2 linked regions of the Sphaerisporangium krabiense genome follow. The protein of the gene in region 1 interacts with the protein of each later gene in a pairwise test. Links are inferred from orthologs where the notes say so. Each region holds a gene or a part of one and is shown on either strand. Other genes may lie near its edges.

The links.
Region 2: the proteins of ligA (region 1) and leuS interact in binary tests that used the Escherichia coli proteins (3 or more experiments, as listed by UniProt). The link is inferred for Sphaerisporangium krabiense from one-to-one orthologs.

What each region holds. Positions count from the first base shown.
Region 1 is NZ_JACHBR010000001.1:3,953,270-3,964,450, forward strand. Bases 2,642-5,640 are described here. They hold ligA (NAD-dependent DNA ligase LigA), read left to right. Parts: upstream 2,642-3,020; coding sequence 3,021-5,261; downstream 5,262-5,640. Other genes in these bases: BJ981_RS17505 (hypothetical protein), read left to right, coding at 2,642-2,767; BJ981_RS17515 (SDR family NAD(P)-dependent oxidoreductase), read right to left, coding at 5,272-5,640. In the rest of the region: BJ981_RS17495 (peptidase domain-containing ABC transporter), read right to left, coding at 1-678; BJ981_RS38245 (hypothetical protein), read right to left, coding at 862-990; BJ981_RS17500 (methionine synthase), read left to right, coding at 1,182-2,192; more of BJ981_RS17505, read left to right, coding at 2,291-2,641; more of BJ981_RS17515, read right to left, coding at 5,641-6,213; BJ981_RS17520 (TetR/AcrR family transcriptional regulator), read left to right, coding at 6,471-7,046; BJ981_RS17525 (putative bifunctional diguanylate cyclase/phosphodiesterase), read left to right, coding at 7,366-9,438; Asp-tRNA(Asn)/Glu-tRNA(Gln) amidotransferase subunit GatC, read left to right, coding at 9,575-9,874; Asp-tRNA(Asn)/Glu-tRNA(Gln) amidotransferase subunit GatA, read left to right, coding at 9,871-11,181. UniProt on the Escherichia coli protein: DNA ligase that catalyzes the formation of phosphodiester linkages between 5'-phosphoryl and 3'-hydroxyl groups in double-stranded DNA using NAD as a coenzyme and as the energy source for the reaction.
Region 2 is NZ_JACHBR010000002.1:136,859-148,143, forward strand. The notes cover bases 4,553-7,655. They hold leuS (leucine--tRNA ligase), read left to right. Parts: upstream 4,553-4,924; coding sequence 4,925-7,387; downstream 7,388-7,655. Other genes in these bases: lexA (transcriptional repressor LexA), read right to left, coding at 7,519-7,655. Outside these bases: BJ981_RS28715 (long-chain-fatty-acid--CoA ligase), read right to left, coding at 1-29; BJ981_RS28720 (GMC family oxidoreductase), read left to right, coding at 214-1,761; BJ981_RS28725 (cytochrome P450), read left to right, coding at 1,808-3,067; BJ981_RS28730 (hypothetical protein), read right to left, coding at 3,080-4,429; more of lexA, read right to left, coding at 7,656-8,232; transcriptional regulator NrdR, read left to right, coding at 8,902-9,363; BJ981_RS28750 (vitamin B12-dependent ribonucleotide reductase), read left to right, coding at 9,511-11,285.

The sequences.
Region 1 (11,181 bases):
GCGCGCGAGGCCCAGCGCGAGCTGGGCGCCCGCGGCCACCGCCACGCCGGCGCCGATCAACGGCAGCGGGTCCGCGGAACCGGACGGCAGCACCCGGTCGACGATCAGTCCCGAGCCGAGCGGCAGCACCAGGCCGAGCGCCTGGAGCAGCACCGAGGCGAGCACGATCAGCGCGACCAGGCCGCGCGAGCGGCGCAGCGCGTCCAGGAGCATGCGCCGCCGCCAGGGCCGCACGGGCGGGTCGATCCGTCCTGGACGGAAGCCGGGGCCGGGCGTGGGGACGATGACGACGCCGGTGAAGCCGGCGGCGAACTCCTCGTGGGTGAGCCGCAGGCGGCCCCGTGCCGGGTCGGCGACCTCGACACCCCGGCGCCCGTGGCGCTCGACGACCACGAAGTGGCCGGACCTCCAGTGCGCGATGGCGGGCAGGGCCAGCCGGCCGAGCCCGTCCGGGGCGATCCGCATGGCGACCGGCGCGAGGCCGTACTCGCGGGCGGCGGCCACCAGCGCGCGTGCGGTCGTCCCGTCGCGGGACAGGCCGACCCTGCCGCCGACCTCGCGGAGCGTCGTGCGCAGCCCGTGGTGGCGCAGGACCATCGTCAGGCAGGCCGCCCCGCAGTCCGTCATGGTGTTCTGCCGCACCACCGGGACGCGGCGGCGCCGGGCCCGTCCGGACACCCGTCCTCCCCTTCCTGGCGTTCCCTGGCCCGGGTCGCCGTACGGCGGACCGCGACGGGCGGGCCCGGGGCGGCGACCCCGTCCCGGGCCCTTGTGTGAACGGATCGGCGGCCCGCCGGGTACGGCGGGCCGCCGGTCTCGGTGCGGAGCGTGCGCCCGCCGGGCGTGGCGGGCGCGCCGGACTCACACCGAGACGCAGATGCCCGGCGGGTCGATGTAGAGGCCCATCGAGACCTCCGGCTTCTGACCTCCGCTGAGCTGCTCCAGCTCCTCGTCGCCGAGCACCTGCCCGGTCGTCTCGTTCTGGTCCACGCTCACCCCTCCTTTCGTCGAACCTTCACGGGCCGCCGGATCGCCCCGGCGGCGTTCCCGGGGGTCGGCCCGGTGGTCCAAGGAATATGGGGCCGCTCTTGTAATCGGCTTGGACAGGACTGAACAGCACGGGACGGCTCCCGCGGCGGGCGCGTCACCCGATCGCCCGGCAGTCCCTAAGCTTGCGGCTTGTGAGCGAGTTTCCGTGGGGCGAGGCCAGCGCGACGGGGGTGGGCTCCCACCCGGGCGCCGACCATGTCGAGACGTTGCGGACGGTGTTCGGCGAGGTCCCCGATCTGCCGTACCTGCCCGAGCTTCCCGACCGCGGCGTCGGCGCCGACATGGTGGGGCGCACGGCGTCGCTGCTGGTCGACCTGCCGGTGGAGGTCCAGCCGTCCGGGTGGCGTTTCACCGACAGGCCGGGCCGCGACCTGCGCAGGGCCAGGGAACACCTCGCCCGCGACCTCGACGGCCTGGAGGAGGTCGCCCAGGGGTACGAGGGCCCGCTGAAGATCCAGGTCTGCGGGCCGTGGACGCTCGCGGGCACCGTCGAGCTGCGCTACGGCGACCGCACGCTGGCGGACCCGGGCGCGGTCCGCGACGTGGCCGAGTCGCTGGCCGAGGGGCTCGCCGCGCACATCGCCGCCGTGCGGTCGCGCGTGCCGGGCGCCACGGTGGTGGTCCAGCTGGAGGAGCCCGGCCTGCCGGGGGCGCTCGCCGGGACGGTGCCGACGGCCTCGGGGTTCGGGCGGCTGGCCGCCGTGGAGCCGCCGATCGCGGCCGAGCGGCTGCGCGCGGTGCTCCCGCCCGAGGTGTTCACGGTCGTCCACTGCTGCGCGCCCGAGGTGCCGTTCGACGTGCTGCGCTCGGCCGGGGTGCGGGGCGTCTCGCTGGACGCGGGGCTGCTGCGGCGCAGGGACGAGGACAAGATCGGCGAGGCGATCGACCGGGGGACGGCGCTGTTCCTCGGCGTCGTGCCCGGCACGGATTCCCGGCTGCCCGACATCGGCGTGGTGGCCAGGCCGGCCGTCGAGCTGTGGCGCAGGCTCGGCTTCGCGCCCGCCGGCCTGGCGCGCCAGGTGGTGCTCACCCCGTCGTGCGGGCTGGCCGGCGCCTCGCCCGGGTACGCCAGGGCCGCGCTCGCCCGGTGCCGCGAGGCCGCCCGCGTGCTGCGCGAGGACCCCGAGGACGAACGGGACTGAGCCGGCCGTCTCCCGCGAGTGCGGTTCAAGTGCCTCGCAAGCGGCGTGCCCTATTCCTGGGAGTCGTGGAACGACCCAGGAATCCGGGAGAGAAAGTCATGCGCAGCGGTCTTCGCGTCCTGCTCGGCCTCACCACCGCCGCGGCCCTCGGCCTCGGCCTGCCCGCCGCGGCCTCCGCGTCGGCCTCTGTGCCGGCCTCTGTGTCGACCTCGGGGGCCGCGGCCGGCACGGCCACGGCCGCCGAGAGGTGGGAGTGGGGGCCCACGGCGTCCACGGACTTCAAGGGCTGGGCGTCGGGCGAGATCCGGACGACGCGGTCCGGCCTGCGGATCAGCGGCGACGTGTACGACGGCGGCGGCGCCCGCACGTGCACCTGGCTGAAGATCAAGTGGCTCACCGACCGCGGCAAGTGGCGCACCGCGACGTACAAGAACTGCTCGCAGTCCAGGACGCGGTCCTTCCGGATCAACGCCGGGTACATGCTGACCTCGTCCGCCAAGGTGTGCCGGGGCACCTCGGCCCGCGTCACGGGGAAGTGCTCGCACTGGGAGGGCGTGTGGTCCCAGGGCGGCTGACCACGAAAGCCTGATAAGTCGGCAAATAGTGGTTGTCCCGGTCTTTGCCGGACACCCTGGTTCTTCAGGCGATCCCGGGTGGACGGCGCCCGGGATCGCCTGTTGCGGCACGGGTCCGTTTCGTGGGGAAATGTCGGTGCGGGATGGCATGGTGGAGGTAACGATTGCCCAGGTAGAGCGCCGATCCGCGGACGCGAGCACGCGCCGCTGCCCGTAGCGTTCTCCTTGGGCCGCACGAACGAGGGGAGACGGCATGACTGCCGAGGTGGAGGGCGTTCCGGTGTCCGCGCTGGACCGCCACGCCGAGCTGGCCGAGCTGGCCGAGGAGGCCAACTGGCGCTACTACGTGCTCGACGCGCCCACCGTGAGCGACGGCGAGTACGACTCCTGGATGCGCGAGCTGCGGGAACTGGAGGAGGCGCATCCCTCCCTCGTGACACCGGACTCGCCGACGCAGAAGGTCGGCGCGCCCATCTCCACCGACTTCACCCCGGTGCGCCACCTGCGGCGTCTGGAGAGCCTCGACAACGCGTTCAACGACGCCGACCTCGCGGCCTGGCAGGCCAGGGCCGAGCGACTCCTCGAACGCGACCCGGCCCCCTACCTGTGCGAGCTGAAGATCGACGGCCTGGCCATCGCCGTGGTCTACGAGAAGGGCAGGCTGGTCAGGGCCGCCACGCGCGGCGACGGCCGGGTGGGCGACGACGTCACGGCCAACGTGCGCACGATCGCCAACATCCCGCACCGCCTCCACGGCGACGACGTGCCGGACCTGCTGGAGGTCCGCGGCGAGATCTACCTCACCGTCGACGGCTTCGTGAAGCTGAACGAACAGCTCGTCGCCGCCGGCAAACCGCCGTTCGCCAACCCGCGCAACTCGGCGGCCGGGTCCCTGCGCCAGAAGGACCCCCGGATCACCGCCCAGCGCGACCTGAAGATGATCGCGCACGGCGTCGGCGTGTGGGAGGGCTCGGCTCCGCTCCCCGCCACCCAGTCCGGCGTGTACGAGCGGCTGCGCGACTTCGGGCTCCCGGTCAGCCCCCTCTACAAGGTCGTGGACACCCTGACCGCGATCGAGGAGTTCATCGAGAACTACCGGCAGCACCGCCACGACACCGAGTACGAGATCGACGGCGTGGTGGTGAAGCTCGACCGCATCGAGCTGCAGCGCCAGCTCGGCTCCACCTCGCGGGCCCCCCGGTGGGCGATCGCCTTCAAGTACCCGCCGGAGGAGGTCAACACCAAGCTGCTCGACATCCAGGTCGGCGTCGGCCGCACCGGGCGCGTGACGCCGTACGGCGTGATGAAGCCCGTGGTCGTGGCCGGGTCCACGGTCGAGCGCGCCACCCTGCACAACGCCTCGGAGGTCGCGCGCAAGGGCGTCCTCATCGGCGACACGGTCGTGTTGCGCAAGGCCGGGGACGTCATCCCCGAGATCGTCGGGCCGGTCACCGCGCTGCGGGACGGCGGCGAGCGCGAGTTCGTCATGCCCACCCACTGCCCCGAGTGCGGCACCGAGCTGCGGCGCATGAAGGAGGCGGACGTCGACATCCGCTGCCCGAACGCCCGGTCCTGCCCCGCCCAGCTCCGCGAGCGCATCTTCTTCGCGGCCGGGCGGAAGGCGTTCGACATCGAAGGGCTCGGCTACGTCGCCGCCACGGCGCTGACCGCTCCGTTGCCGCCGCAGGAGCCCCCGGTGCGCACCGAGGCCGACCTGTTCGACCTCACCATGGAGCAGCTCCTGCCGATCAAGTCCGTGGTCCGCGACCAGGACACCGGCCTGCCGAAGACCGACCCGGAGACCGGCGAGCCCAAGGTCGTCACGTTCTTCGCCAACATGAACGGCGAGCCCAGCAAGAACGCCGAGCACATGCTCGCGGAGCTGGAGCGGGCCAAGTCGCAGCCGCTGGCCCGGGTGCTCATCGCGCTGTCGATCCGGCACGTCGGCCCCACCGCGGCGCAGGCCCTGGCCACGACGTTCCTGTCCCTCGACCGCGTCTTCGGCGCGTCGGAGGAGGAGCTGGCCGCCGTCGAGGGGGTCGGCCCGACGATCGCCGCGTCGATCCGCGAGTGGTACGCCGAGGACTGGCACCGTGAGATCGTCGACCGGTGGCGGGCCGCGGGGGTGCGCATGGAGGACGAGCCGCCCACCGGGCAGGGCTCGCAGATCCTCGCGGGCCTCACGCTCGTCGTCACCGGCACCCTGGAGGGCTTCACCCGTGACGAGGCGGGCGAGGCCGTCCAGGCGCGCGGCGGCAAGGTGACCGGCTCGGTCTCCAAGAAGACCGACTTCCTGGTCGCCGGCGAGAACGCCGGATCCAAGTTCGACAAGGCGCTCAAGCTCGGCGTCCCCATCCTGGACGAGGAGAACTTCCGCGTCCTGCTCGACAAGGGCCCCGACGCCGTGGTCCCGGTCTCGGAGGACGCCCCGGAGGCGGCCCCGGAGGAGAGCGCCGAGGAGAGCGCCGAACAGAGCGCCGCGAGCGCCGGCTGACGGCCGGAGGTCACGCGTCCAGCATGTCCGTCGTGACCTCCCACAGCCGGATGGCGGCCTCGGGGTCGAGGGCGTACTCCGCGACGCCCCTGCGCTCGCCGCCGGGCCGGTGCGGCTCCGCCTCCTGGCAGTCCTCGAAGTAGCGCCCGCCGACGCCGTCGAGCAGGGGAGAGGCCGCGAGCAGCACGGAGGTGGCGGCGCCCTGCTCGGGGGTCCGCCAGTTGATCTGCCGCAGACCGGACGCGGCCCGCATGCGCTCCAGCTGTTCCTCGCTGACGTGGCGCTGCAGGCGGGTGCGGATGCCGCCGGGCATCAGCGCGTTGGCGGTGACGCCGTCGTCGGCCCAGCGCCTGGTGGCCTCGACCGCCAGCAGGACGTTCGCCGTCTTGGACTGGCCGTACGCGGACCAGGGCTCGTATTCGCGGTCGCGGAAGTGGATGTCGTCGAAGACGATCGGCGAGCGCAGGTGGCCGCTGGAGCTGACCGAGACGACGCGGGCGCCCCCGGCGCGGGCGAGCGCCCGGTGGAGGCCGGTGGTGAGGGCGAAGTGGCCGATGTGGTTGGTGGCGAACTGCAGCTCCCAGCCCTGCGGCGTGCGGGTCTCCGGGGTGGCCATCACGCCGGCGTTGTTGACGAGGATGTGCAGCGGGCCGTCCCACGCGGCCGTGAAGGCGGCGACGGACGCGGGGTCGGTGAGGTCGAGCCGCGCCACGAGCACCCGCTCGCCGCCGGTGGTGGCGGTGATGTCCTCGGCCGTGCGCTCGCCCGCCGCGGTGTCGCGGACGGCCAACGTGACCTCGGCTCCCGCGCCGGCGAGCGCGCGGGCGGTCTCGACGCCGATCCCCGAGGCGCCGCCGGTCACGACGGCGCGTCGGCCGGTGAGGTCGACGCCCGCCACGACCTCGGCGGCGGTGGACGAGGCGGTGAAGGGTGTGGTGACGCGTGCGGCCATGGTCTTTCCCGTCTGAGCGGTCGATGGGTGCCGGTGGAGGGCCCGATCCGGACCTCCGGCGAGGTCGAAGGGTGGCGATCGGCGCGGGTGGTCCCGGTACGATGACGCTATCCGGAGGATCCTCCGATAGAGCCGACTCTAAGCGGAGGATCCTCCGGATGGCAAGCCGGGGCATGCCGTCCGGACGCCGGCGGTCCGGGTCATGACCGGCGGCCACGAGATCGGCCGTCAGGCCAGGAGGAACCAGGAGGAACACCGTGGAGCCCAGCGGCGCCCGACCCCTGCGCGCGGACGCCCGGCGCAACCGCGACCGCCTGCTCGACGTCGCCGCGCGCGTGTTCTCCGAGGACGGGCCGGAGGTGACGCTCGACGCGGTCGCCAAGAAGGCGGGCGTCGGCATCGGCACGCTGTACCGGCACTTCCCCACGCGCGAGGCCCTGGTGGAGGCCGTGTACCGCGAGGAACTGGCCCGCCTGTGCGGGGCCGCGGCGGAGCTCCTGGAGTCCATGCCGGCCGACCGGGCGTTGCGGGCCTGGATGGACTTCTTCGTGGACTACGCCACCAAGAAGCGGGAGATGGCGGACGCGTTGCGCGCGGTGATCGCCTCCGGCGGCGACCCCTACTCCGAGAGCCGCGCCCGCATGACGGACGCCGTGACGAGTCTGCTCCGGGCCGGCGCCGCGGCGGGGACCGTCCGTGAGGACGTGCTGCCCGAGGACGTCCTGGCGAGCCTGACCGGGCTCTCCATGGCGGCGCGGGAGCGCCGTGACCAGGCGGCCCGCATGCTCGACCTGCTCATGGACGGCCTGCGCCACACCGCCGCCCCCCGCTGACCCCGGGGCCGTGCGGGGACCGGCCCGCCGTCGTCGGAGGGTTCGCGCGGCCCTACCGAACCTGGACACCTGCGCGGAAGCCGCGCGGCGCGGGCGCCGGTGAATCAGAATGGTCAAGTGCGGGTCAAACCGCGTGTGGACTCTTGTGGAGGGTTCCAGGGGGCATTTCACGGGATCCGGACCGGCTGGGGGAGCCGGCGGAAGGGTGACAGAACACGAGGTCCCGAAATATTCGGTGACGCAACGTGCCCAACCGGTTTCGCGAAGTGGCCCAAAGGCCGTACCCTCCCATAGTGACCTCTTGGGGGTTTACTTGCCTATGACGGACCCATCCGACACACGCGACACCGCACCGCGCCCGTTCTCCCCGCTCTGGACCTACATCACGGGAGTCGTGGTCACGGGGCTCGCGGCGCTGGGCGTCGCCGAGGTGCGGCTCGGTGTCTGGGAACTCGTCACGCTGGCGCGCACCTCGCTGTTCTGGGTGCTGGTGGTGCTGGTCGTGCTCGGGGAGCTCCGCCCGCTCGTCGTCTCCACCTCGCGCCTGGTCGGCGGCACCGCCACCTCGACCATGTTCACGTTCGCGATATTGCTCTACTACGGCCTCTCGGTGGCCGTGCTCATCCACGGGCTCGCCCTGGTGGTGAGCGGCCTGTCCCACCGCAGGGCCTGGCACCGCGTGGCGTTCAACGTGGCCCAGGTCACGCTGGCGTCCACCGCCGCCGGGGTGGTCCTCGGCCTGTTCGGGCACCATCCGCGCCCGGCCGTCCCCTGGGTGCCCGAGGGCGTCGACATGACGGCGGTCGCGCTCGCCGCCCTCGCCTACTTCGCCGTCCGCGGCGTGCTCGTCTGCGGGGCCGTCGCGCTGCACGAGCGCCGCTCGCTGGCCCGCGTGCTGCGCACCACGATCGGACACCAGAGCGTGGTCTACGCCGCGCTGCTCGGCCTCGCGCCGCTGGTCGTGGTCGTGATGAGCCGCTCGCCCGCGCTGGTCCCGCTGTTCGTGGCGCCGCTGGCCACCATGTACTTCACCGCCTCGATGTCGGTGCGCCGCGACCACCAGGCCATGCACGACGGCCTGACGTCCCTGCCGAACCGCAAGCTGCTGATCCTGCGCACCGAGGAGGCCCTGGCGGAGGCCCGCGACGACACGCGGGTGGGCCTGCTGCTTCTCGACCTGGATCGCTTCAAAGAGGTCAACGACACGCTCGGGCACCCCGTGGGGGACCGGCTGCTGCAGATCGTCGCCCACCGCCTCACCCACAGCGTGCGGCCGGGCGACGTGGTGGCCCGGCTCGGCGGCGACGAGTTCGCCGTCCTGCTGCCGACCGTCCGGGACGCCATGGCCGCCCGCGAGGTCGCCGCGCGGCTGCGCGCCGCGCTCACCCAGCCGGTGCGCCTGGAGGGCATGACCTTCGACATGGACGCCTCGGTCGGCATCGCGCTCTACCCCGACCACGCGCCCGACTTCGAGCTGCTCCTCCAGCGGTCCGACGTCGCGATGTACTTCGCCAAGGAGGGCCGCACCGGCGTCGAGGTCTACAACGCCGAGAAGGACCGCAACTCGCCCGAGCGGCTCAACCTGCTCGGCGACCTGCGCAGGGCCGTCGGCGGCAGCGACCTGCGCCTGCACTACCAGCCCAAGGTGAACCTCGCCTCCGGCATGGTCGAGGGGGTGGAGGCCCTGCTGCGGTGGTGGCACCCGGAGCGCGGCCCGATCTCCCCGTCCGACTTCATCCCCCTGGCCGAGCAGTCCTACCTGATGCACCAGATCACCCAGCACGTGATCGACGCCGCGCTGGAGCAGGCCGCCGACTGGTGGCACGCCGGGCTGGAGGTGCCGATCTCGATCAACGTCTCGGCCCGCGACCTGCTCGACTCCGCGCTGCCGGACACGCTGGAGGCCGGGCTGGACCGCCTCGGCCTGCCGCCGCGGGCGATCCAGCTCGAGGTGACCGAGCGCATCCTGATGACCGACCAGGCGTACACCTCCGACTCGGTCCACGCCCTGGTCGAGCTGGGCATCCCCTTGTCCCTGGACGACTTCGGCACCGGGTACTCCTCGCTGGTCCGGCTCCAGCGCCTCCAGGTGTGCGAGGTGAAGATCGACGCCTCGTTCGTGCAGCAGCTCGGCAAGTCGATGGACGACGAGCGCATCGTCCGCTCGATCGTCGACCTGGTCCGCTCGCTCGGCCTGCGGTCGGTGGCCGAGGGCGTGGAGACCGAGGAGGTCGCGCGCCGCCTGCGCGACATGGGCTGCGACGCCGCCCAGGGCTGGCGGTTCGCCGAGCCGATGCCCGCCGAGGACGCGACCGGGTGGCTGCGGGCCCGCATGGGCGGGGCCCCCGACTCCTACGACCGCCGCGGATCCGCCGAGGTGACGGCCTGCTAGCCCCTGGCCGGGCGCCCGTGGCGCGGCGGAGGGTCCAGTCCGGCCGAACGGAGGTTAATGGTTCGGCCACGTTCGGTCACGCGCCCTAGGATGATGTCACTGTCCGATTGCCATCCATGAAACGGGTTAACGACTCATGTCCGCCATAACCCGCGACGAGGTCGCTCACCTCGCCCGGCTCTCCCGGCTGGCGCTGAACGACGCCGAGCTCGACCACTACGCCACCCAGCTCGACGCCATCATCGGCGCGGTCGCGCGGGTGTCCGAGGTCGCCACCGACGACGTCCCGCCGTCCTCGCACGCGCTGCCGCTCACCAACGTCTACCGTCCCGACGAGACGCGGCCGAGCCTGACCCCGGAGCAGGCGCTGGCGGCCGCCCCGGCCGTCGAGGACGACCGCTTCCGCGTCCCGCGCATCCTCGGGGAGGAGGCATGAGTCTCACCCGCAAGACCGCCGCCGAGCTCGGCGCGCTCATGGCCTCGGGCGAGGTCTCGGCCGTCGAGGTCACCCAGGCCCACCTGGACCGCGTCGCCGAGGTCGACGGGCAGGTCCACGCCTTCCTGCACGTCGCCGCCGAGTCGGCGCTGGCCCAGGCCCGCGCGGTCGACGCCCGCCGCGCCGCCGGCGAGGAGCTCGGCCCGCTGGCCGGCGTGCCCATCGCCCACAAGGACGTCTTCACCACCACGGACATGCCGACCACGGCCGGTTCCAAGATCCTCGAAGGCTACCGCCCGCCCTACGACGCGACCGTGACCGCGCGCCTGCGCGAGGCGGGCCTCGTGATCCTCGGCAAGACCAACCTGGACGAGTTCGCGATGGGCTCCTCCACCGAGAACTCCGCCTACGGCCCGACCCGCAACCCGTGGGACCTCGGCCGCATCCCCGGCGGGTCCTCCGGCGGCTCCAGCGCCGCGGTGGCCTCCTACCAGGCCCCGCTGTCCACCGGCACCGACACCGGCGGCTCGATCCGCCAGCCCGCCGCCGTCACCGGCATCGTCGGCATGAAGCCCACCTACGGCGGCTCCTCGCGGTACGGGCTCATCGCCTTCGCGTCCTCGCTGGACACCCCCGGCCCGTTCGCCCGCACCGTCCTTGACGCCGCCCTGCTGCACGAGGCGTTCTCCGGCCACGACGTGATGGACACCACGTCCATCCACGCCGAGGTCCCGCCGGTGGTCGAGGCCGCGCGCCACGGCGACGTCGCCGGGCTGCGCGTCGGCGTGGTCAAGGAGTTCGGGGGCGAGGGCTACCAGCCGGGCGTGCTGGCCCGCTTCCACGAGGCCGTCGAGCTGCTGGAGTCGATGGGCGCCAAGGTCGCCGAGATCTCCTGCCCGAACTTCGGCTACGCGCTCCCGGCCTACTACCTGATCGCCCCCTCGGAGTGCTCCTCGAACCTCGCCAGGTTCGACGGCATGCGCTACGGCCTGCGCGCCGGCGACGACGGCTCGCGCAGCGCCGAGGAGGTCATGGCCCTCACCCGCGCCGCCGGGTTCGGCCCCGAGGTCAAGCGCCGCATCATGCTCGGCACCTACGCGCTGTCCAGCGGCTACTACGACGCCTACTACGGCTCGGCGCAGAAGGTCCGCACGCTGATCGCCCGCGACTTCGAGGCCGCGTTCCACCAGGTCGACGTGCTGATCTCGCCGACCACCCCGACCACCGCCTTCCCGATCGGCGAACGCGCCGACGACCCCATGGCGATGTACCTGGCCGACCTCTGCACGATCCCGGCCAACCTCGCC
Region 2 (11,285 bases), on another replicon or contig:
TCCTCCAGGATGACGGACAGGTTGAGCATGGGCGGTCTCCTCCTTTGGTGCGAGGGCCTCGCGAGGGCCGGACGGGGGCGGTCACGCGGTCGCGAGGCTGGCGTCATCCTGGCAGCCCGGCGGCAGTAACGCTACTAATCGGTAACGAGCGTGGACGGAGGGCGATGACCGGGCGTAAGTACGTGAGCAGTTGCGTACGACCCGGAGGCGGCAATGCAGTACGACTACGTCATCGTCGGCGCCGGCGCGGCGGGCTGCGTGCTCGCCAACCGGCTCTCGGCCGATCCCGCCGTGCGGGTGCTCCTGCTGGAGGCGGGCGGCGCCGACCGGCGCATGGAGATCCGGGTCCCCGCCGCCTTCTCCAAGCTCTTCAAGACCCGCTACGACTGGAACGTCACCACCGCCAAGCAGGTGGAGATGTCCGGGCGCGAACTGTACTGGCCGCTCGGCAGGACGCTCGGCGGGTCGACGTCGATCAACGCCCAGATGTGGGTGCGCGGCCACCGGGCGGACTACGACGGCTGGAACCTGCCCGGCTGGTCCTATGAGGAGGTCCTGCCGTACTTCCGGCGCAGCGAGCGGCGGATCGGCTCCAACCGGGGCGGGGTGTACGGCACCGGCGGGCCCATGTTCGTCTCGGAGTTACGCGCTCCCAACGAGGTCACCCTGGCGTTCCTGCGCGCCTGTGAGGAGGCGGGGATGACCCGGCTGGAGGAGCTGAACGGCCCCTCCAACGAGGGGTTCTCCCAGACGCCGGTCACCCAGGAGCGCGGCAGGCGGTGGAGCGCCGCCGACGGCTACCTCAGGCCCGCGATGAGCCGTCCCAACCTGACCGTGCTCACCGCGGCCCCGGCCCGCCGCGTGCTGCTGGACGGCTCGGGCCGGGCCACGGGGGTCGAGTACGGCGAGGGCAGGCGGGTGACGGCCGCCCGCGAGGTGATCGTCTCGGCCGGGGCCGTCGGGTCGCCGCGGCTGCTCATGCTCTCCGGCATCGGCGACCCCGCCGAGCTGCGGGCCGCCGGGGTCGAGCCCCGGCACGAACTGCCCGGGGTGGGCCGCAACCTCATGGACCACCTGGCGGCCGGGATCGTCGTGGCGTGCCCGGCGCCGGTGACGCTGGCCTCGGCCGAGTCGCTCGGCAACCTGGCCCGCTACCTGTTCGGGCGCGGCGGGCCGCTGACCTCCAACGTGGCCGAGGCCGTCGCCTTCCTCAGGACCACTCCGCAGGAGCCCGCCCCCGACATCGAGCTGATCTTCGCGCCCGCGCCGTTCGTGGACCACGGCCTGAGCAGGCCGCCCGGGCACGGCGTCACCGTCGGCGCGATCCTGCTCCAGCCGGAGAGCCGCGGCCGGGTCACGCTGGACGGCGAGGGCGGCGTCGTGGTGGACCCCTGCTATCTGACCGCCGAGGCCGACGTGCGGCGCCTGGCCGCCGGGCTGGCGCGGGCGCGCGAGATCACCGAGACCGAGGCGCTGCGGCCGTACGCGGGGGGGCCGATGCGGCCGTACGGCGGGGAGCGCACCCAGCCCGAGCTGGCCCGCTACGCGCGCGAGACCGCCGAGACCCTCTACCATCCCGCGGGCACGTGCAAGATGGGCATCGACGACGACGCCGTGGTGGACCCTTCGCTGCGCGTGATCGGGGTGCCGGGGCTGCGGGTGGCGGACGCCTCGGTGATGCCGACGCTGAACCGCGGCCACACCCAGGCCCCGACCATCATGATCGCCGAAAAGGCCGCCGATATGATCCGCGCCTCTTGACGGCCGAAGAGATCTTGCCAACGATGGACGCGGAGGTGTGGGGGCGATGACGCTTGCTGTCACGGACATCGACCTGTCCGACATCCCCTTCTGGGGGTTGCCGCAGCACGAGCGCAACGACGCCTTCCGGCGGCTGCGCGAGCTCGACCGGCCGGCCTTCATGGCCGAGCAGCGCATCCCGTTCATCGGCGGCGGCAAGGGCTACTACGCGCTGGTCCGGCACGCCGACGTGACCGAGGCCAGCCGCAACGCGGGGGTCTTCAGCAGCGAGCCGACCTCCAACAGCATCCCGGACCTGCCGAGGTGGCTCGCGGTCTACTTCGGCTCCATGATCAATATGGACGATCCCCGGCACGCCCGCCTGCGCCGGATCGTCTCGCGCGCGTTCACCCCGCGCATCCTCCAGAAGATGGAGGAGGACGTCGCCAGGGCGGCGCGCGAGATCCTCGACGAGGCGATGGCCGAGGGGGCGGGGGACTTCGTCCCGCAGATCGCCGCCCGGCTCCCCGTCCAGGTCATCTGCGACATGATGGGCATCCCGCCGAGATATCACGACATGGTGTTACGGCACACCAACGTCGTCCTCGGCAACGCCGACGTCGAGTACACCGGCATCCGGCCCGACATGAGCCGCCTGAACGTCGCCCGCGGCATCGCCCGGCTGCTGCGCTCGGGCCACGCGCTCAACTCCCTGGCCCGCGGCCTCGGCCGCGAGCGGCGCGCCCGCCCGACCGGCGACCTGACCAGCCTGCTCGTCAACGGCGACGAACACCTGACCGCCCAGGAGCTCGGCTCGTTCTTCATCCTGCTCGTCGTGGCCGGCAGCGAGACCACCCGCAACGCCATCGCCCACGGGCTCAAGCTGTTCACCGACAACCCCGGCCAGCGCGACCTGCTGCTCGAGGACCTGGACGGCCGCCTGCCCGGCGCCGTCGAGGAGATCATCCGCTGTGCCACCCCGGTGATCCAGTTCCGGCGCACGGTCACCCGTGACCACGAGATGAACGGCCAGCGGTACGTCAAGGGCGACAAGGTGCTGCTCTACTACAACTCGGCCAACCGCGACGAGGCCGTGTTCGACGACCCCGACGTCTTCGACATCACCCGCAGCCCGAACCCGCACCTCGGGTTCGGCGGCCCGGGCCCGCACTACTGCCTCGGCGCCCACCTGGCGCGGCGCGAGATCACGGTCGTGTTCCGCGAGCTGTTCTCCCGCGCGCCCGGGGTCCACGCCGTCGGCGAGCCCGACTACCTGCTCTCCAACTTCATCAACGGCATCAAGCACATGGGCTACCGCTTCGCCTGAGCCGGCCCGCCGTCAGGAGGCCGCCACCGGGCGGATCGAGGAGAACACCGTGTTGACGTCCGGCAGCAGCTCCTTCTTGCTCGCCGGCACCGACATGTAGACGACCGCGGGCAGGTCCGCGCCCGTGCTCACCGCCGCGACCACCATCGTGGTCTTGGTCCCGCCCGCCAGCACCTGGTAGGCGACCAGGCGCGCGGGCATGCCCCCGGCCGACACTCGCTGCTCGGCCGTCTTCACGACCTTGTTGCCCGCGGGGAAGAACTTGTTGCGGGCCGCGAACGCCACCGCGCTGATCACCGGGGTCAGCTCGGCGGGATCGGAGGCGGAGTACTTGCCCGCCAGGCTCTTGGCCAGCGGGCCGGTCAAGATCTGCGCGAACACCGGCGCGCCCGAGCCGTCGGTGCCGGCGGGCACGTACTGCCGCGTCGCGAACCCGTAGGTCGCGCGCACGTGCTCGGCGCGCGTGTCCAGCTGCCACGGCCCGCCGAGCCGGGGGACGACCACGGCCGCCGCCTGGTCGGTGAGCGCGCCGGTGCGCGGGGACGCCTCGCCGGAGTACTTCGGGAGCCTGCCGATGGACTGCGGCTTGGTGCTCGCCTGCGTGCCGGACGGCGAGGCCTTGGGCTTGCCCGTGCCCGCCTTGGCGGTCGGCTCCGCCGCGGCGGAGCCGGAGGCGGCGGAGGAGCTGAGCGGGCCGGCCAGGAACGCCCACAGCAGGGCCAGCACGAGCGCGACGGCCACGGAGGCCACGAGCGCGATCAGCCACACCTTCCTGCCGTCGCCGTCCGCCTCCTCGCCGATCGCCTCGTAGTTCTCGCCGAAGACGGTGTTCCACAGCTCCTGCTGGCGCTCGGGCGGCGGCGTCTTCGGGCCGCTGATCTGGCCGGCGGTGACGAACGGCTTGTCGGGGTCCTCGGGAGTGAACGCCGGCCCCTGGTGGCGCGGCGGCTGGTGTCCCGGCTGGTGCCCGCCCCCCGGGCCGCCGGGCCGGGGGCCGCCGGGAGGCGTCGCCGGACCGGGGACGCGCATGGTGGTCTCGGTGCCCGGCGGCACGTAGGGGGGCGCCTGGGGACCGGTGTGCTGGGAGCCCATCTGCCGGGGGTCCATGTGCCGCGGGTCCATGTGCTGCGGCCCGGTGTGCTGCGGGCCGGTCTGGTGGGGGCCCGTGGGCTGCGGACCCGTGGGCTGCGGCGCGTACGAGTCCGGCGGGCGGGGCGGCTGCTGCGGGCGCGGCCCCGTCGCGGGGGCGCCGTAGGAGCGCTGGTCGCGGGCGGGCGAGGCGGGCGGCGGCGGGGGCGGGGGAGGAGGCATTTCCGGCCACGCCGGGGGGCGCGTGGACTGGCTGCTCTGCTCAGGTGCCATCGCTGGCGATCCTCCCGACGTCATGCCCGGATTGGGGGTGCTGCGCATGATCTCATGGGGTGCGGGGGTGTCCGCAGGAGAATGCGAGAATGCCCCAGGCAGCCGCAGCCCTGTCGGATCGGTCGGCGGATCCTGCATCGGCAGGCCCTCTTGCGTGAATTGCGGGCCGCGTTCCCGGCCGAACGAGTTCGCCACGGCGAAAAGAGTAAACTAAAGGGACATATGAGGTCACAACGGATCTATCACCATTAGGTAGCTGTGTGAGAATCCGGAACCTTCCTCTGGGGTGCCCCTGACCCCCGCGGGCGCGGCCCGAACGGGAGGAAGGCGCATTGCCCGCTGCGCTACCCTTGAGCTATGCGTGGCAGGACCCTGCTTCTTGGCGGGCCGCGGCGACCGAGCTGAAGACCGGTCGGCGCGGCTGCCCCTCGTGGACACGGGGGGTTTCTTTATTGGTCCGGCCATCCACGCCGAGTCAACCGAGGGACATGGGCCGTGAGTGACGAGCAGTACGATCCGCAGGCGCTGCAGGAGAAGTGGCAGGCGCGCTGGGAAGAGCTGGACCCGTACCGGGCGGGCGAGGACGCCGCCGACGAGCGTCCCCGCAAATACCTGCTCGACATGTTCCCCTACCCCTCCGGCGACCTGCACATGGGGCACGGCGAGGTCTTCGCCATCGCCGACGTGCTGGCCCGCTACTGGTTCCAGCGCGGCTACAACGTCCTGCACCCCATCGGCTGGGACTCCTTCGGCCTGCCCGCCGAGAACGCCGCGATCAAGCGGAACGCCCACCCCGCCGAGTGGACGTACGCCAACATCGACACCCAGGCCACCTCGTTCAAGAGGTACGGCGTGTCCTTCGACTGGTCGCGCCGCCTGCACACCAGCGACCCCGAGTACTACCGCTGGAACCAGTGGCTGTTCAACCGGTTCTTCGAGCGCGGCCTGGCCTACCGCAAGGGCGGCCTGGTCAACTGGTGCCCCAAGGACCAGACGGTGCTGGCCAACGAGCAGGTCGTCGCCGGCCGCTGCGAGCGCTGCGGCACCGAGGTCGTCCGGCGCGAGCTGACCCAGTGGTACTTCCGCATCACCGACTACGCCGACCGCCTGCTGGACGACATGGCCCAGCTGGAGGGCGGCTGGCCCGAGCGCGTGCTGACCATGCAGCGCAACTGGATCGGCCGCTCCGAGGGCGCCGACGTCCGCTTCGAGATCGAAGGCCGCGACGAGCCGGTCACCGTCTACACCACCCGCCCCGACACCCTGTACGGCGCCACGTTCTTCGTCGTCGCCGCCGACGCGGCGCTGGCCGAGCAGATCTGCGCGCCCGAGCAGCTGCCCGCGCTGCGGGCCTACCAGGCCGAGGTCGCCAAGCTGAGCGACATCGAGCGCCTGGCCACCGACAAGGAGAAGACCGGCGTCTTCCTGGGGCGGCACGCCGTCAACCCCGTCAACGGCGAGCGCATCCCGGTCTGGGCCGCCGACTACGTCCTGTCCGACTACGGCCACGGCGCGATCATGGCCGTGCCCGCCCACGACCAGCGCGACCTGGACTTCGCCCGGAAGTTCGGCCTGCCCGTGCGGGTCGTCGTCGAGACCGGCCTGCCCGACCCCGCCGAGACCGGCGCCGCCACCCCGGGCGAGGGCAGCCTGGTCAACTCCGGTCCCCTGGACGGCCTGTCCAAGGCCGAGGCCATCGCCCGCATCGTCCAGATCCTCCAGGAGCGCGGCACGGGCGCCGCCGCCGTCAACTACCGGCTGCGCGACTGGCTGCTGTCGCGCCAGCGCTTCTGGGGCACGCCCATCCCGATCATCCACTGCCCCGACTGCGGCGAGGTCCCCGTCCCCGACGACCAGTTGCCGGTCACGCTGCCCGACCTGCGCGGCGAGGCCCTGGCGCCGAAGGGCGTCTCGCCGCTGGCCGGGGCCACCGACTGGGTCGAGGTGGACTGCCCCAAGTGCGGCGGGCCCGCCCGGCGCGACACCGACACGATGGACACCTTCGTCGACTCCTCGTGGTACTTCCTGCGGTACTGCTCGCCCGGCTACGAGGACGGCCCCTTCGACGTGGAGCGCGTCCGGCGCTGGGGCCCGGTGGACCAGTACGTCGGCGGCGTGGAGCACGCCGTGCTCCACCTGCTGTACGCGCGGTTCTTCACCAAGGTCCTGCACGACATGGGCATGGTCGACTTCCCCGAGCCGTTCCTGCGCCTGCTCAACCAGGGGCAGGTCATCAACCAGGGCAAGGCGATGTCCAAGTCCCTGGGCAACGGCGTCGACCTCGGCGAGCAGATCGACGCCTTCGGCGTGGACGCCGTCCGGCTGACCATGGTCTTCGCCGGCCCGCCCGAGGACGACATCGACTGGGCCGACCTCTCCCCGGCCGCGTCGCAGAAGTTCCTGGCCCGGGCGTTCCGCGTCATGGCCGAGGCGGGCGCGGCCTCCCCGGCCGGCGCCGACCCCGCCTCCGGCGACCTGGAACTGCGCAAGGTCACCCACCGGACGGTCGACGAGGTCACCCGCCTGGTCGAGTCCTCCCGCTTCAACGTGGCCGTGGCCCGCATGATGGAGCTGACCTCCGCGGCGCGCAAGGCCATCGACGCCGGCCCCGGCGCCGCCGACCCCGCCGTGCGGGAGGCCGCGGAGGCGCTGGCCGTCATGCTGTCGCTGGTCGCCCCGTACGCCGCCGAGGAGGGCTGGGAGCGTCTCGGCCACGGCCCGACGATCGCGCGGGCGGGCTGGCCCGCCGCCGACCCGGCGCTGCTGGTCCAGGAGTCGGTCACCTGCGTCGTGCAGGTGGCGGGCAAGGTGCGGGACCGCCTGGAGGTCTCGCCGTCCATCTCGGAGTCCGCGCTGGAGGAGCTGGCTCTGGCCTCCGAGAAGGTGCGGCCGTACCTGTCCGGGACGCCGCGCAAGGTGATCGTGCGGGTGCCCAAGCTGGTCAACATCGTCCCCTGAGCCCCGCCGGGCGGCATGCGAAACCGCCTGAGCGTTCCCCGCGGGGACGCTCAGGCGGTGTCATGGGCTTCGTCGCGCCCGGGCGGTGGGCGCGGGGGAGCGGCCGGTGCGGCGCCGCTCGCCCGGCTCGGTCAGAGCTTGCGCAGGACCGCGGTCACCTTGCCGAGGACGGTGGCCTCGTCGCCGGGGATCGGGTCGTAGTTGGCGTTGTGCGGCACCAGCCAGACGTGGCCGTCCTTGCGCTTGAAGGTCTTCACGGTGGCCTCGCCGTCGATCATGGCCGCGACGATGTCACCGTTGTCGGCCACCGGCTGCTGGCGCACGACCACCCAGTCGCCGTCGGCGATCGCGGCGTCGATCATGGAGTCGCCTGAGACCTGGAGCAGGAACAGCGTGCCCTCGCCGACGAGCTGCTTGGGCAGCGCGAAGACGTCCTCGACGCGCTCCTCGGCCAGGATGGGGCCGCCGGCGGCGATGCGGCCCACCAGCGGCACGAACGCGGCCGTGGGGCGGGTCACCAAAGGCTCCTCCTCGCCCGGGCCGACCGGGTCGACCCAGAGCGCGGGCTCGCCGGGCAGGCGGACCTCCAGCGCGCGCGGACGGTGCGGGTCACGGCGGAGGTAGCCCTTGCGCTGCAACGCCGTGAGCTGGTGGGACACACTGGAGGTGCTGGTCAGCTGGACCGCCTCGCCGATCTCGCGCATCGACGGCGGATAGCCGCGCTGCTGCACCGAATCGCGGATCACCTCAAGGATCTTGCGCTGCCTCGGGGTGAGGCCCAAGGAGTCACGCCTGCGCACCGCGAGGTCGGTGACGACCGCGCCGCTCTCGTCTTGCTCGTTCATAGTCAACTCCTCCTCGCCGGGCGTCCCCGGACGCGCCGCCACATCAACGCCATGCCCGCCCGGCCGGCCGCCCGTCCGTGTTCCCGATGTCGCACACAGCGACAATAACGCCGTTCAAGATCGTCATCAAACAACTGTTCGAGATAATCCGAACGTGGTCGCCGGTCGGCGCATGACATCGTACGGGAGTTCGATCGATATCGTGTTCGACTTTCGCGATCTTACGCGGGTGAGGCGGGAAAGTCGATCACTTGAGCGATCTCGGTCTGATGCGTCCCCCTCTCCGGTGCTCCGGGCCCGGAGGGGGAGTCGGCGGCGCCGCGCGGCTGCGACACGCCGGTGCGGGGGTCGTTCCCCCTGATCGGCGGGGGGTTCGCGATCCGGGGTGCCGCCGACTTGCGTTCATGGTGCGGCACTCCTACGGTTGGACCACAACATCTAGTACTTACACCGTTGTCGGTAACCCATAGGTTGTGTTTCCGTCGGCGCACTGTGGGCACCCACAGTGCGCGCGCATGCCTATTTCGGTTAATCCGGAATGGGCCCGCGAGCGTGGGGCGAATACGGAAACATGGGGCGGACTTTCCTCGGGGTCGACCCGGGGAGGCCGCATTCACGAGGGTCCGGCCGGGGTGGCCGGTGGGAATCGCGAGAAAACGGAGGCGACACGTGCATTGCCCATTCTGTCGTCATCCAGACACCAGGGTGATCGACAGCCGGTCGACCGAGGACGGCGCGGCGATCAGGCGGCGCCGCACGTGTTCACAATGCGGGCGCCGGTTCACCACCCAGGAGACGGTGTTGCTGATGGTGAGCAAACGCAGCGGCGTGACCGAGGCGTTCTCCCGGGACAAGGTCATCGCCGGCGTGCGCCGCGCCTGCCAGGGCCGTCCCGTCGGCGAGGACTCCCTGGCGCAGCTCGGGCAGCGCGTCGAGGAGAGCATCCGCGCGACGGGCTCGGCCGAGATCGCCTCCCACCAGGTCGGGCTGGCGATCCTCGGGCCGCTCCGCGAGCTCGACGAGGTGGCCTACCTGCGGTTCGCCTCCGTCTACCGCGGCTTCGAGACCCTCGCCGACTTCGAGGAAGAGATCGAGCAACTGCGCGCCTCCCGGGGCGCGGACCAAGACTGAACACTTCAGACACGACCAACACGCCCGGGGAGTCCGGAGGCCGTCGGACGCCGAGGATCTCGCCGGGCGCCGGCGCCGGGGGATGTGCGCGGCGCGCGGATGTGTTCCGACATTAGGGCTCCACGGGGTCCCGGAAGGGGAAAGATCATGACGGAGACGGTGAGCGGCTCAGTGGGGCGCGGGGGCAAGCGGGCCTCCAAGGGCCTGAAGATCAGGCGCATCCACACCACGCCCGGCGTGCACCCGTACGACCAGGTGCGCTGGGAGCGCCGCGACGTCGTCATGACCAACTGGCGGGACGGCTCGATCAACTTCGAGCAGCGGGACGTCGAGTTCCCCGACTTCTGGTCGGTCAACGCCGCCAACATCGTCACCACGAAGTACTTCCGCGGGGCCGTGGGCACCCCGCAGCGCGAGACCGGCCTGCGCCAGCTCGTCGACCGGGTCGTGGGCGTCTACACCCGCACCGGCCGCGAGAACGGCTACTTCGCCTCCGAAGAGGACGCCGAGATCTTCGACCACGAGCTGAAGCACGCGCTGATCCACCAGATCTTCAGCTTCAACTCGCCGGTCTGGTTCAACGTCGGCACCGCCTCCCCCCAGCAGGTCTCGGCGTGCTTCATCCTCGCCGTGGACGACCAGATGGAGTCCATCCTCGAGTGGTACAAGGAGGAGGGCATCATCTTCAAGGGCGGGTCCGGGTCGGGGGTCAACCTCTCGCGCATCCGCTCCAGCAAAGAGCTCCTGTCCAGCGGAGGCACCGCCAGCGGCCCGGTGTCGTTCATGCGCGGCGCCGACGCCTCCGCGGGCACCATCAAGTCGGGCGGCGCCACCCGCCGGGCGGCCAAGATGGTCGTCCTCGACGTCGACCACCCCGACATCGAGGAGTTCATCGAGACCAAGGCCCGCGAAGAGGACAAGATCCGCGCCCTGCGCGACGCCGGCTTCGACATGGACCTCGGCGGCAAGGACATCGTGTCCGTCCAGTACCAGAACGCCAACAACTCCGTGCGCGTCTCCGACGAGTTCATGCGCGCCGTGGAGGCGGGCGAGGGCTTCGGGCTGCGCGCCCGGCTGAGCGGCGAGGTCATCGAGCGGGTCGACGCCAAGGCGCTGTTCCGCAAGATGGCCCAGGCGGCGTGGGAGTGCGCCGACCCCGGCGTGCAGTACGACGACACCATCAACGACTGGCACACCTGCCCGGAGACGGGGCGCATCACCGCCTCCAACCCGTGCTCGGAGTACGTCCACCTGGACAACTCCTCCTGCAACCTGGCGAGCATCAACCTGCTCAAGTTCCTGCGCGAGGACGACACCTTCGACGTCGAGAACTTCGTCAAGACGACCGAGCTGATCATCACCGCGATGGACATCTCGATCACCTTCGCCGACTTCCCCACCGACAAGATCGCCGAGACCACGCGCGCCTACCGCCAGCTCGGCATCGGCTACGCCAACCTCGGCGCGCTGCTGATGGCCACCGGCCACGCCTACGACTCCGAGGGCGGTCGCGCCGCCGCCGCGGCGATCACGAGCCTGATGACGGGCGTCTCCTACCGCCGCAGCGCCGAGCTCGCCGCGATCGTCGGCCCCTACGACGGCTACAAGCGCAACGCCGATGCCCACAAGCGCGTCATGCGCAAGCACGCCGCCGCCAACGACGGCCTGCGCGGCATGGACTCCCTCGACAAGCCCGTCCTGGCCGAGGCGACCCGCCAATGGCAGGACTGCCTGCGCCTCGGCGAGAAGAACGGCTACCGCAACGCCCAGGCGTCGCTGCTCGCGCCCACCGGCACCATCGGCCTCATGATGGACTGCGACACCACCGGCATCGAGCCCGACCTCGCCCTGGTCAAGTTCAAGAAGCTCGTCGGCGGCGGGTCGATGCAGATCGTCAACCAGACCATCCCTCGCGCGCTGCG